One region of the Caballeronia sp. SL1002 genome, then DNA from elsewhere that is predicted to be linked to it. Evidence: riboswitches for the same ligand, from Rfam matches in the RefSeq annotation. Region 1 holds a riboswitch; the other holds the start of a gene.
What was found. Region 1 has a riboswitch for manganese ahead of mntP (manganese efflux pump MntP). Riboswitches for the same ligand answer to the same signal wherever they lie in the genome.
Positions count from the first base shown of each region.

Region 1 (6,603 bases):
CATGTGTTCCGGCCGGCCCGTGCCGGGAATGACGCACGTCACCGCCGGATGCGCGAGCACGAACTTGAGCAGCATCTGCGCCCAGCTTTCGCAGCCGATCGCCGATGCCCACACGGGCAACGGCTTGTCGCGCAAACCGGCGAGCAGCCCGCCGCCGCCGAACGGCTGGTTCACGATGACCGCGACGCCGCGTTCGGCTGCGAGCGGCAGAAGACGCGCTTCGGCGCTGCGGTCGTCGGCGGCGTAGTTGATCTGGATGAAGTCGAGCGGCTCGGCTTCGATCACGGCTTCGACTTCGCCGAATGCGCTCGACGTGTAGTGCGTCACGCCGATATAGCGGATACGTCCCTCGGTTTTCCACTGGCGCAGCGTTGCGAGTTGCGTGCGCCAGTCGAGCAGATTGTGGATCTGCATCAGGTCGATCTGCGCTTGCTGAAAAAGCCGCATCGACGATTGCATTTGCGCGATGCCCGCCGCTCGGCCCTGAGTCCACACCTTGGTCGCGACGAACGCCTTTTTGTGCGCGTCGAGTTGCGTGAGCACCTTGCCCGCAACTTCCTCGGACGAACCGTACATCGGCGACGAATCGATCACCGAGCCGCCTGCGTCGAACAGCACGGTCAGCGTGTCGGCGAGACGAGCGAGGGCGGCGGGATCGTCGCCGACGTCGAAGGTGCGCCAGGTGCCGCAGCCGACGACCGGCAGCAGCTCGCCGGTGGACGGGATGCGGCGGCGGTTCATGGCGTCCGGGTTCTGCGCGCGTGCGGGCGCGAGCGGAAGTGCGAGTCCGGCAGCCGCAAGCCGCAAAAAGCCGCGTCGTTGGGGACGGTAAAGAGTCATGGCGGAAGGCTCGGAAACGGAACTGTCCACGTCAGACGCCGCGAACACGCGGATAGTTCGATATCGAGCCGGCTGCGGCATCTTCGAACTAGCGGACAAGTAGCGTTGATTCCGTTTAAGCATCCGGCACGGCACCGAAGCCTCTTCAGACGTCCCGACCCCTGACGACGCCGCAACTTTTTCTGGCGGTGTTCGAAGAAGGCACATTGACGCGCGCCGCCGAGCGCGAATCCATCGCGATGCCGGCCGCTCGAACCACGGCGCAACGATCTCGCGGCGAACGACTAACGCAGGGCCCGCCGCGCGATCCATGCGCCCCAGAACAGACTCGAAAAGAAGCGCTGCGGCCGCTCGAAACCCGTCTCGTCGAGCAGCCGCGCGACATGCGCTTCCGACTGCGGCGGATCGGCGCCTTGCAAAATGCGCCCGAGCTTCGCCTTCACCTCGTCCGCGCTCGCGCCGTTCATGCGCCAGCGCTCGCCCCACGCGGCGAGCAGCAGCGGCTGCGACGCATACGCGTGGTGGTTGCACGCGAGAATCAGCGGCGCGTTCGGCGCGAGCCGCGCGGCGATATCGGCGAGGATCGCGCGCTTGGCGTCGTCGCCGGGAAGATGGTGCAGCACGCCGATAAGCGTCGCGGCATCGAAAGAGCGCTTGTCCGGCAAATCCGCAACCACGCCGAGCACGCGCTCGGTGCGCTCGGCCAGCCCCGCGTCGGATACGTTCGTCATGCACAGGTCGAGCATCGGCGGCGACGGATCGACGGCGACGAAACGCCATGCCGGTTCCAGCCGCCCTGCAATGACGATCTCCTGTCCGGTGCCGCCCGCGCCCGCGATCAGCACGCGCGCATCCGTTCCCGCGCCGAGCGATGCCGCGAGCACGCACGCGGCCAGTTCGTGGCACGCGTCGTAGCCCGCGAGCGCAATGCGGCTTTGTTCGCGATAGTCCGCTGCCCGCGAAGGGTCGAATTTTGCGGCGGATGCCGTGCTCGAATGATTCATGGTCGGGTCCCGTTAAGCCGTTCATCCCGACGATAAAGCGCCCCGCGAAGCGCAACAAGGCGGGTAGTCATCCCGGTATGGATAGCACTTGCCAGGCGTGTCCCTATAATCGGCATTCGCTCACACACCGAATTTCAGGAGGCCGCATGTCGGGACCTGTGATCAATATCGGCGACGTACCGCTCGATCCGTTGCCGCCCGAGTTCGCGCCGACCGGCGACGCCGCCGAGCGCTATGCGCCGCGCATCGCCCGGCTGGGACGCGTGATTGGCGCGACGCAGCTCGGTTACAGCGTGATCGCGCTCGCGCCGGGCAAGCGCGCGTTCCCGTTCCACAATCATCGCGTGAATGAAGAAATGTTCTTCGTGCTGGAAGGGACGGGCGAAGCGCGGATCGGCGACGCGCGCTATCCGCTGCGTCCCGGCGATGTCATCGCGTGTCCGGCGGGTGGACGCGAGACGGCGCATCAGATCGCAAATACCGGCGACACCGAACTGCGCTATCTCGCAGTCAGCACGCAGCAATCGCCGGACGTGGTCGAGTATCCGCATACGGACCGCTACGCCGTGCTGGTCGCGGAGACAGCCGACACGCCGGGTTTGCGCGCGATCGGCCGGACGCGCGATTCGCTCGATTACTGGTCGGGCGAATGACGGCACCGTTGCGATTACAAAACGCTTTCTGGTGTGATAATCTTGGCGCCGTCTGTGGGGAGTAGCCGGCTTTCGCCGTCGTTTTGTTCTGGCGAGAGCGCTCATGTCAACATACTCGATCCATCCGGATCGTGGCATGAGCCGCCGTTTCACGGTTGGCAAGACCATCGATGTGTCGGCGCGACCGGTCGGGCGCGCGGACATGTCGTGTGTCCTTGCCCGACCTGAACCCCACACGATGAATATCGCCTCCACTCTGCTTCTCGCCGTCGCCATGTCGACGGACGCCTTCGCCGCCGCGGTAGGAAAAGGCGCCGCGCTGCATCGTCCCCGGATGCGCGAGGCGCTTAAAACCGGTCTCATCTTCGGCGTGATCGAAGCGCTCACGCCGCTGGTCGGCTGGGCGCTCGGCAAAGCCGCAGCGCCGTATGTCACGTCCTGGGATCACTGGATAGCGTTCGGTCTCCTCGCCGTCCTCGGATTGCGCATGATCCAGTCAGGCTTCAAAACGCCCGAACCCCACGCGGAAAAGCCGGACAAACACGGGTTTTGGCTGCTCGCGTTGACGGGCTTCGCCACCAGCATCGACGCGATGGCGGTCGGCGCCGGCCTCGCGTTCATCGACGTAAACATCTTCTCGACCGCCGCGACCATTGGCCTGGCGACCATGATCATGGTGACGCTCGGCGTGATGGTCGGCCGCTTTCTCGGCGCGGTCGTCGGCCAGCGCGCGGAGATCGCGGGCGGCGTGATTCTGGTCGGGATCGGGTCGCTGATACTCGCGGAACATCTCGGCTATCTCGCCTGAGGCCGCGCTTGGGCTGAGTGTGGACATGGCGTTCAGTGGTTCGAGAAGTAGGATTCGAGCAAGCCCGCGACGCGCCAGGTGGCGCACGGACGGCGGCAGTGGGCGTCGAAACCGGCGTCCTTGAGCGACTCGACCGGATCGGCGGGCGCGATGTTGCTGATGGCAACCAGCAGCCGGCAGGTGTTTCCCACGTCCACACGCAGTTGCCGGATCAATCGGTAACCGGTGTCGCTGTCGAGCCGCGTATCGAGCAGCAGCGCTTCCGGTTTCCAGTTCGCGACGAGCGAGCGCACGGTCTTCAAATCGTGCGCGATCATGACCTGCAGACCCTTCAACCGCAGCACGACAGCAAGCGATTCGCCGATCGGGCGGTCGGTATGCGCAATCAGCACACGCGGCCGGGCAACCGGCGCCGGTGCGCGTTCCAGGGTCCACCAGGCGAATTGCCGTTCGTCGTCGGTAGCGTGGCGAGTGATCATCTGCTCCTCCGTCAAGGTTCAAGGCCGTCTCTGTTGAACCCAGTGTCGCGATTCGAGGCGGACGCGAAAACCCGGCACGCGCGGGGGGAAAGCAGACTTCTTGGGGGTTGCCGAACCGATCCCTGCGAAAGGAGGGTGGCGCGGCCACGGCGGCGGATTACCATCGGGGGGTCAAGCGAGGGTGCAATGGAAAACGGTTACTTCAAGACGGTTTTGCTGGTGGAAGACGAGGGGCTCACGCGCAGCGCGATGAAGAGCCTCATTCTCGCCAACGAGCCGTTGCTCGAAATCGACGAAGCCGACGGTTTCGAGCAGGCCACCGCGCGCTTGTCGAGCGGCTCCTACGACCTGCTTTTCCTCGATTACCATCTGCGCGGCAGCGCGACCGGGCTGGATCTGCTGAACTGGATACGGGAAGAGGAACGGGAGGTTCAGACCATCATGCTGTCCGCGCAAGACGACCGCGACACCGTGCTGGAATGCATCCGTAACGGTGCGTGCGGGTTTATTTCGAAGGCGAGCGAGCAGGGCGCTGGAGTTTTCCGCGAGGCGCTGCGGACCATTCTGAGCGGCCGGGTGTATCTACCGAACAGTGTGCTCGGCAAGGGTGGGCATAGCCCGAAGCCGGTCTCGACGCATTCGGGCGTGACGATCGAATCGCTCAAGCTGCCGCCGCGTCTGACCGAGACGCTGCGTTATCTGCTGCAGGGTCTGTCGAACAAGGCCATCGCGCGGAAGATGAATATCAGCGAGAACACCGCGAAGGAATATTCAAGCGACCTGCTCGCGCGTTTTCACGTGACCCGGCGCACGTTTTTGATCGTGGAAATGGCGCGGCGCGGGATCGAGATGCCGACGGCCCAGACGCCGACGTCCTGATCAGAGCGGCAATGGCTCTTTCGTTTCGCCGCTCACCAGCGAGAGAATAAGCGAGCGCAACGCGGCCGGGCTGACCGGCTTGCTCGATACATCGTGGGCGCAGGCGAGCGGCACGATGGTCGCGGACGGTTCGCCCGTCACGACGAGACAGGGACACGGCCGTCCGAGCTTCGCGGTTGCGAGCATCGCGATCTCGCGCGCGGTCTTGAAATCGCGCAGACGGAAATCGGTAATCACGAGATCCGGAAACCGCTCGACTTCATCGAGCAGCACCTCGAATTCCTCGTAACTCGACGCGGAATCGAATAGCACGCCCCACTGCAACAGCAGCGCCTCGGTCGAGGCGCGCACCAGACCGTCGTCTTCCACGAGCATCACGTAAAGCCCTTCGAGCGTGGCGGTGCTCGCGCCGCTCAGCGCTGGTACGGGCGCGGCCGGTTGTTCGGTCGCCGCGCCGCACACGGGCAGTTCCACCGAAAAACGCGAGCCGCGTCCTTCGGCCGACTTCAATTCGATCCGGTGTTCTTCCAGCATCGAAATAACCGCATTCACGATGGAAAGTCCCAGCCCCAGGCCCTTGTCGCGATCCTGCTCCGGATTGCCGATCTGGAAAAACGGCTGGAAGATCGCGTCCCAGTGTTGCGGCGCGATACCGACGCCGTTATCCACCACGTCGATCCGCGCACGCGTCGCCGAGCGCACCACGCCGACGATCACGGCTGGCGTCGCCACGCTGTAATTCGCATATTTGATACCGTTGGCGACGAGATTGGCAACGGCGCGGCCGAGCCAGTGCGCGTCGCTGCGCACGCAGACGATCGTCTCTTTCGGCAGGCGCACGCGCAATTCGACACCGCGCAGCATGGCGGCCGGCCGCAATTGCTCGACCGCTTCGCGCACCACGGGATTCAGATCGAACACGTGATAGCGCGGCACCACGCGCCCCGATTCGAGGCGCGACAGATCGAGCACGGCGTTCAGGAGACGCGCGAGAATCTCCGAGGATTGGCCGGATTGTTCGATCAACCGCGTGGCCTCGGTGAAATCCTCGTGACGCAACGCCTCGACCGCGGCTTGCAAAAACAGGTTGAGCGCGTGCATCGGCTGACGCAGATCGTGCGTGGCGGCGGCAAGAAAATTGGACTTGTCGCGACTGGCGGTTTCCGCCGCGTGCATCTGCTCTTCCCTTAACGCGAGCAGCGCGTTGGTCTTCGTTTCCTGATCCTTTTTCGATTGCTGCAAGTCGTCGTGTTTGCGTTCGAGTTCGAGGTTCGTCATCAGCAATTCGCTGTTGAGCGACGCGAGTGCGCGCTCGGCCGAATAGCGCTCGCGCGAAACGCGTTCGGCATGCACGCACACGCCATGACCGACGACGATCACATTCACCAGATAGAACATTCCGGCCGCGAAGTCCTCGGGCGCGAGGAATTTGCCCATGAGTTGCAGCACGATCATCGAGGCGAGCGTGATTACGCTCGCGGTAAAAGCGGTGCGCGATTTCAGGTAAAAGAAACTGTACTGGAAAAAAATCGCGAGATAGAAGCCGATGAAATACTGCGTGTAGTTGTACGGCGCCGGCGCGCGAACCACCATCATCAGCAGCAGAAAGAGCAGGCCGTACACGCCGGTAAAAATCACACGATGCGCGACCGCGTGCTGGCGAAACGAGGGCTTCAACGTCAGCATGCCGACCCAAAGCAGCAGCGCGACGCCAAGAAGGCGCAGCGTCACGAGTTCGCCGATAAACCCTTCGAGGCCATGATGCCGGTGGGCGAAACTGATGTCCCACCAGACGAAGCTGGTCCACACCGCGAGCGCAAGCAGCGCGGAAGCGCGGCGGAACGCGCAGAATCGTTGCGCGTGATCTTCGAGGAAGCGCGCTTCGAGCGCGGCGTCGGGAAACGGCTTGGGGATCGCGAGATTCTTGATGAGGCTCGCGC
Region 1 is NZ_JBYMUW010000005.1:430,784-437,386, forward strand. It holds gene AC3D25_RS26435 (aldo/keto reductase) at 1-840, opposite strand, end outside; gene AC3D25_RS26440 (class I SAM-dependent methyltransferase) at 1,125-1,844, opposite strand; gene AC3D25_RS26445 (cupin domain-containing protein) at 1,991-2,497, shown strand; yybP-ykoY riboswitch at 2,539-2,727, shown strand; gene mntP (manganese efflux pump MntP) at 2,736-3,305, shown strand; gene AC3D25_RS26455 (response regulator) at 3,338-3,784, opposite strand; gene AC3D25_RS26460 (response regulator) at 3,971-4,663, shown strand; gene AC3D25_RS26465 (ATP-binding response regulator) at 4,664-6,603, opposite strand, start outside.

Region 2 (6,603 bases), on a different contig from region 1:
TGCTGCGTATCTTCTTTCGAGCGGTATTTGCCGCTCAAAAACCCGCTCGCGAGGCTGAAATACGTGACCACCGCAATTTTGTTGGCCGCCGCGACCGGTTCCTGGTCGGACTCGTAGCCTTCGCGATCGTAGAGGTTGTATTCCGGTTGGAGAATCTGATAGGCGGGCAAACCGCTTTCTTTGGACACTTTCAGCGCCGCTTCGAGCCGCTCGCCGCTGTAGTTCGACGCGCCGATCACCCGCACCTTGCCCGCCTGGACAAGCTTTTGATACGCGCCGAGCGTCTCGTCGAACGGGGTTTTGTCGTCGTCCAGGTGCGAAAAATACACGTCGATGTAGTCCGTCTTCAGGCGGCGCAGCGAATCGTTCACGGCCGCTTCGATGTTCGCCGCCGACAGCCCGGGGCGCGTGCTCAGCATGCCGACCTTGGTCGCGAGTACGATTTTGTCGCGCTTGCCGCTCTCCTTGAACCACTTGCCGATGATGCTTTCCGATTCGCCGCCTTGATGTCCGTCGACCCAGGCTGAGTAGACGTCCGCAGTATCGATGAAGTTCAGGCCGTGGTCGACGAATGCGTCGAGGATCGAGAACGACGTGCGTTCGTCGGCGGTCCAGCCGAACACGTTGCCGCCGAATACGAGCGGCGCGACCTGAAGTTCCGATGTGCCGATTTGCCGGTGTTGCATGTGCGCTCCTGTCGAGTGGAATCGAATGAAATCACGGACAGAAAAGGATACGCGCGATACGCGCGGCTCGCCGGACGCCGCCCGAACGCGCCGTATAATCGAGGCTTACGATTTTTCACGCGTGTGGCCGCCGCCGTAATAGTCTTGTCAGCAATGCGCGCAAGACCGCCCGCACTCCAACCAGCGAAAATGCGATGACTCAGCAAGACCTGATTTCCGAAGCGTGGAATCTGACGGAAGCCATCGAATCGGCCGCCGCCTCGAACGACTGGGCCCGCGCGGCGGAACTCACGGAAACGCGCTCGCCGTTGCTCATGGCGCTTGGCGGCGAGCAGTCCGCGGACGCGCTCGCGACCATCCGCAAGATTCAGGCGAGCATGGACGCCGTGCGCCAGCAGGCCGAAGCCGCGCAGCATGCGCTGGTGTCGCGGCATCGCCAGTCGATGGATCAGGCGAACGCCGCGAGTCAGTATCAGCAGGCGGCGCAGATCCAGTCGGTGCTCGACGCGAACTCGCGTCAGCCGCGTTAAGAGCATTGCGCATCGCGCGTCGCATGCAAAAAGGCCGCTCATCGAGCGGCCTTTTTTTGTCCACGATAAAAACTCAGCGACTCAGCGTCAGCCCCAGATACGCGCCGTAAAGCACGCCATTGCCGAGCAGCGCCCACAACACCACGCCTTTCGGCCGCGCGTTGATCCGCAGCCACGCGGCCGCCGCGAGCGTAATCAGCACGCCGGTCAGCACTTCGATACGCGGTTCCCACGGCGTCAGCATGATGCCGATCGCGGGCAGCAACGTGCCCTGAAACACCATCGCGCCCGTGATGTTGCCGAACGCGAGCGTGTCCTTGCCGCGCCGCGCCCAGATAATGCTGTTCACCTTCTCTGGTAGTTCGGTCGCGATTGGAATGACGATCAGCGAAATCAACAGCGCCGACACGCCGAGCACATGAGACACGCCCTCGACGCCGTAGATGAACCCTTTCGCGCCGCCGATCAGCAACGCAATGCCGATCGCGAATTGAAGTCCGATGCTCGGCAACGTGGTGGGCAGCCCGAGCCGCGCGACCATCAGCCGCTCGGGCGCTTCCGTGCCGTGGCCGCTCTCGACCAGTCCCGCCGACGCCCGGAACGTCGAAATGACGTACACGATATACACGCAGACCAAACCCGCCGCGAACATCGCGCGAACGCCCCACGCGTGATGCGGCACGAACATCGCGCCGGCCGCGATCGTGAACGCGCACAGGAAGAAGTTGAGATCGCGCGTGAAACCGGTCCGCTCAGGCGCCATGAAGCCCTTCACGCCGCGCGATTTGATCACGGCGAGCGTCATCAGGCAGGTCGATAGCGTCGCGAGCATCAGCGGCGCACCGAGAATCGCGCCGACGCCGATTTCCTCGTTGACCGCGCGGCTCGACGTGCCGGCGAGCAGCGCGATGATCGGCACGGTGGTTTCGGGCAACGCCGTGCCGATGGCGGCGAACAGCGAGCCGGTGACGCCTTCGGAAATGCCGAGCCTTTCACCGAGATGTTCGAGCGCGTTCGTGAAGAGTTCCGACGCCGCCAATATGACGGCCAGCATCAGCGCGAGTTCGATGAAAAGCATGGTCATGCGGCACCTCGCGTCGAAACGGACGTGACATGACAAGCGATACGTTTTTTTATTTGAGTGGGGAACACGATGAATCCACGGTCGGACGTAGCGAACCACGATGCGATCAGGCGACGTCCGACCAGGAACGACACGATGCACCGATGGTCTCGCCAAACCGGACTGGTCGAACGCGCCACGGCGGATCAGCGAACTGATGGCCGAGGATGTTGACGCGTTCTCCTTCCATTGCGGAAGGAAGGCTACTCCCCAAAGACGGACGTGATTTTAGCGCGCGCACGGCCATTCGGCAAGAAAGCGCAGATTGGCGCGCATCGCATATGAATATGCGGATTGCGTCGTTGTCGTGTGAATTTGCGTTGAATAAGCTTTCGGGCGCATCGGCGCACCGGCGCATCGGCGCATCGGCGCATCGGCGCATCGGCGCATCGGCGCATCGGCGCATCGGCGCATCGGCGCATCGGCGCATCGGCGCATCGGCGCATCGGCGCATCGGCGCATCGGCGCATCGGCGCATCGGCGCATCGGCGCATCGGCGCATCGGCGCACCGGCGCGCCTTGCACGTAGCGGCGCGCGCCTTACAATGAATCGGCAAGAACAAGAACCGAAGCTGAACGACCGTAATCGTTATGGGAGAACTTATGCGTTTCAACATGTTCGCGGCCGCCGTGCTGCTCGCCGCTCCGGCGCTCGCGATGGCGAAGCCGCTCACCGTTTGCACGGAGTCGAGCCCGGATGGCTTCGACGTCGTTCAGTTCAATTCGCTGGTGACGACCAACGCGTCCGCCGACGTCGTGTTCAATACGCTCGTGACCTACGACGAAGCCACGAAGAAGCTCACGCCCGCGCTCGCCGAGAAGTGGGATGTCTCGAGCGACGGCCTCGTCTACACGTTCCATCTGCGTCCGAACGTGCAGTTCCAGAGCACCGATTACTTCAAGCCGAGCCGCAAGCTCACCGCCGACGACGTCGTGTTCTCGTTCGACCGCATGCTCTCGGACAGCAATCCGTGGCACAAGGTGGCGGGCGCGAGCGGCTTTCCGCACGCGCAATCGATGGGTCTCGTGAAGCTCATCAAGTCGGTGAGCAAGGTCGATGACAACACCGTCAAGTTCGAACTCAACGAGCCGAACGCGACCTTCGCGCCGATCCTGACCATGGGTTTCGCGTCGATCTATTCGGCCGAATACGCCGATCAGTTGCACCGGGCCGGCAAGGAAACCGACCTCAATGCAAAGCCCATCGGCACCGGTCCGTTCGTGCTCAAGAGCTATACGAAAGACGCCGTGATCCGCTACGAAGTGAACCCGACCTACTGGGGCACGAAGCCGAAGATCGACCGGCTGATCTACGCGATCACGCCCGATGCCGCCGTGCGCGCGCAGAAAATCAAGGCGGGCGAATGCCAGATCGCGTTGTCGCCGAAGCCGCAGGATGTCATCGACGCGAAGAAGGACAACGCACTGAAAGTGGTCGAAACGCCCGCGTTCATGACGGCGTTCGTCGCGTTGAACACACAGAAAAAGCCGCTCGACAACCCGAAGGTGCGTCAGGCCATCAACGAGGCGTTCGACCGCACGACTTACCTGAAAACGGTATTCGAGAACACGGCGACGCCCGCGGTGAATCCGTTCCCGCCGAACACCTGGAGCTACGACAAGGCCGTGACGCCCTATGCGTACTCGCCGGAGAAGGCGAAGAAACTGCTCGCCGACGCGGGCTTCCCGGACGGCTTCGAGACCACGATCTGGGTGCGTCCGAACGGCAGCGTGCTGAATCCGAATCCGAAGGCGGGCGCGGAATTGCTGCAGGCGGATCTGGCGAAGATCGGCGTGAAGGCGCAGGTCAAGGTGATCGAATGGGGCGAGTTGATCAAGGAAGCGAAGCAGGGTCAGCACGACATGCTGTTCATGGGCTGGGCGGGCGACAACGGCGACCCGGACAACTACCTTTCGCCGCTCTTTAGCTGCAACGCGGTGAAATCGGGCATCAATTTCGCGCGCTATTGCGACCCGGCGCTCGACAAGCTGATCGCCGATGGCAAATCCACGCCCGATCAGGCCAAGCGCGCGAAAGCTTACGTTGATGCGCAAAAGATCATCCACGATCAGGCGCTGTGGATTCCGCTCGGCTATCCGACCGCCGCCGCGCTCACGCGCGCGAACGTGAGCGGCTATCGCGTGAGTCCGTTCGGCCGCCAGAATTTCGCGACCGTCTCGGTGCAGTAATGCTTCACGCCGCGCACTGACACCTTCGTGCGCGGCCATTTCAACGCTTTGTCTCGAAGCGGATCACGCCGTCCTCGCCCGTATGGCGCACCAGTTCGCCGTCGAGCCACAGCAAGTTCAGATGCGCGAGCGCTTCACCGAGCGCAAACGTCATCTGATGAATGTCGAGCTTGCGCTTGAACATCATCGGCACGATATCGGCGGCGCTTTGCGGCTTTTCCGCGCACGCCTCGCGCACTTCCGCGAGCCGCGCCGCGTGGTGGTCACGTAACTGGCCGATGCGCGCGTGCATGCCGCGAAACGGCTTTCCGTGCGACGGCAGCACGAGCGTATCGGCGGGCATCGGCTCATAGCGCCCGAGCGACTCCAGATACAGCGCGAGCGGATTGCCTTCCGGCTCGATATCGAACACGGACACGTTCGTGGAAATGCGCGGCAACACCATGTCGCCGGAAATCAGCACCTTCGATTCCGCGCAATAAAGCGCGCAATGTTCCGGCGAATGACCGAAACCCGTCACGACATTCCACGCGCTTCCGCCGATAATCAGCACATCGCCCTCGCGCATGCGGCGGAACTGCGGCGGCACGGTCGGCACGAGCGACGGGTAATAGCTGTCGCGCTTCCTGAGCGCATCGAGCGAGGCTTCGTCATTGAGTCCGTGCAGCGCGAAGTGATTCGCGGCACGCTCGCCGCCCGCATTCGATCCATCGCCCGCGGCCATCACGCGGCCGAGCATGTACTCGCCGTGCGAAATCCAGAGCCTAACGTTCCATCGAGTACGCGCCCCGCCTTCGCAGATCCAGCCCGCGAGCCCGAGATGATCCGGATGACAGTGCGTAACGATCACGCGCAGTACCGGCAGGCCGTCGAGCGCGGTGTCGAAAATGCGCTCCCAGTTGTCGCGCACGGTATCGCTCGCGATACCGCAATCGACGACGGTCCAGCCCGCGACGCCGTCGATTTCGTCGCGCATCAGCCAGAGGTTGATGTGATCGAGCGCGAACGGCAGCGGCATGCGCACCCAGAACACGCCGGGCGCGGCTTCGATCACGCCGCCGGGTTGCGGCAGCGTGTCGCCGAATACGTAGTCGAGTTGATGTTCCAGTTCGTTCATGAAGCGCGGTCTCCGTGGGCGGCCTCGTGCGGGGCCGTTGCAAATTCGCCAGGTTGACGATAACGTAAACGTACATTCCACCTATATTAACGTCAGCGCATTGCGCGCGCACGAGACGATGGATCAGCCGACTCAGTACACGATCACCGAACTGGCGCGGGAATTCGAAGTGACGCCGCGCGCGATCCGTTTCTACGAGGATCAGGGCCTGCTCGCCCCGACGCGCGCGGGATCGAGCGGGTTGCGTCGCGTGTATTCGGCGCGTGACCGCACGCGGTTGCGTCTGACGCTGCGGGGAAAGCGGCTTGGTTTCACGCTGTCGGAGATCGGCAATTTGCTTGACCTCTACGATTCCCCAACCGGGACGCAGGCGCAGTTGCACGCGTTTCTCGACACGATCGCGAGGCATCGTGCGGTGTTGTTGCAGCAGCGGGAGGACTTGGACGCGACGCTCGGGGAGCTTGAGGTTTATGAGCGGCAGGGCCGCGCGGCGTTGTCGGCGAATGCTGAAAAGCGCACGCGGAAGAGGAAGGCCGCGTAGGCGGCTGGGGATGGGGCGGGGGTGGGGGCGGGGGTGGGTTAGGTACACCGCTTGGTTGGCTCGCGCTTCCTGGAAACTTGCTTTCGTGTAGGTTCATTAGCACGCCGCTGTGCGCGGCAGCAGTCACTTTCTTTGCTGCTGCAAAGAAAGTAACCAAAGAAAGCAGCTAGTCCGTCTAAGTGTCCACCTCGAACCGTAACCCGGAGTGGTGCGCAAGCTGATTCGGCCATCGCACCACAAACCAGAGTGGAGCCGCTCATTCATCCCGACAGGCACGAAGTGCCTGCCGGAACGGCATAACCGAACGAAACAAACCGACCGCCAAGCGTGAACCGCGAGATGCATGACACGAGATGCAAGTGACAGTAGTTAAAAAGTCGGTTTTTGATGTACCCGTCGTCCTCGCGTAGCGAGGA
Region 2 is NZ_JBYMUW010000002.1:2,626,149-2,632,751, forward strand. It holds gene AC3D25_RS14610 (aldo/keto reductase) at 1-686, opposite strand, end outside; gene fliT (flagellar protein FliT) at 881-1,216, shown strand; gene AC3D25_RS14620 (sodium:calcium antiporter) at 1,290-2,300, opposite strand; yybP-ykoY riboswitch at 2,420-2,563, opposite strand; gene AC3D25_RS14625 (ABC transporter substrate-binding protein) at 2,943-4,529, shown strand; gene AC3D25_RS14630 (MBL fold metallo-hydrolase) at 4,570-5,646, opposite strand; gene AC3D25_RS14635 (MerR family transcriptional regulator) at 5,765-6,187, shown strand.
Region 2: another riboswitch for manganese. It lies ahead of AC3D25_RS14620 (sodium:calcium antiporter); the one in region 1 lies ahead of mntP (manganese efflux pump MntP).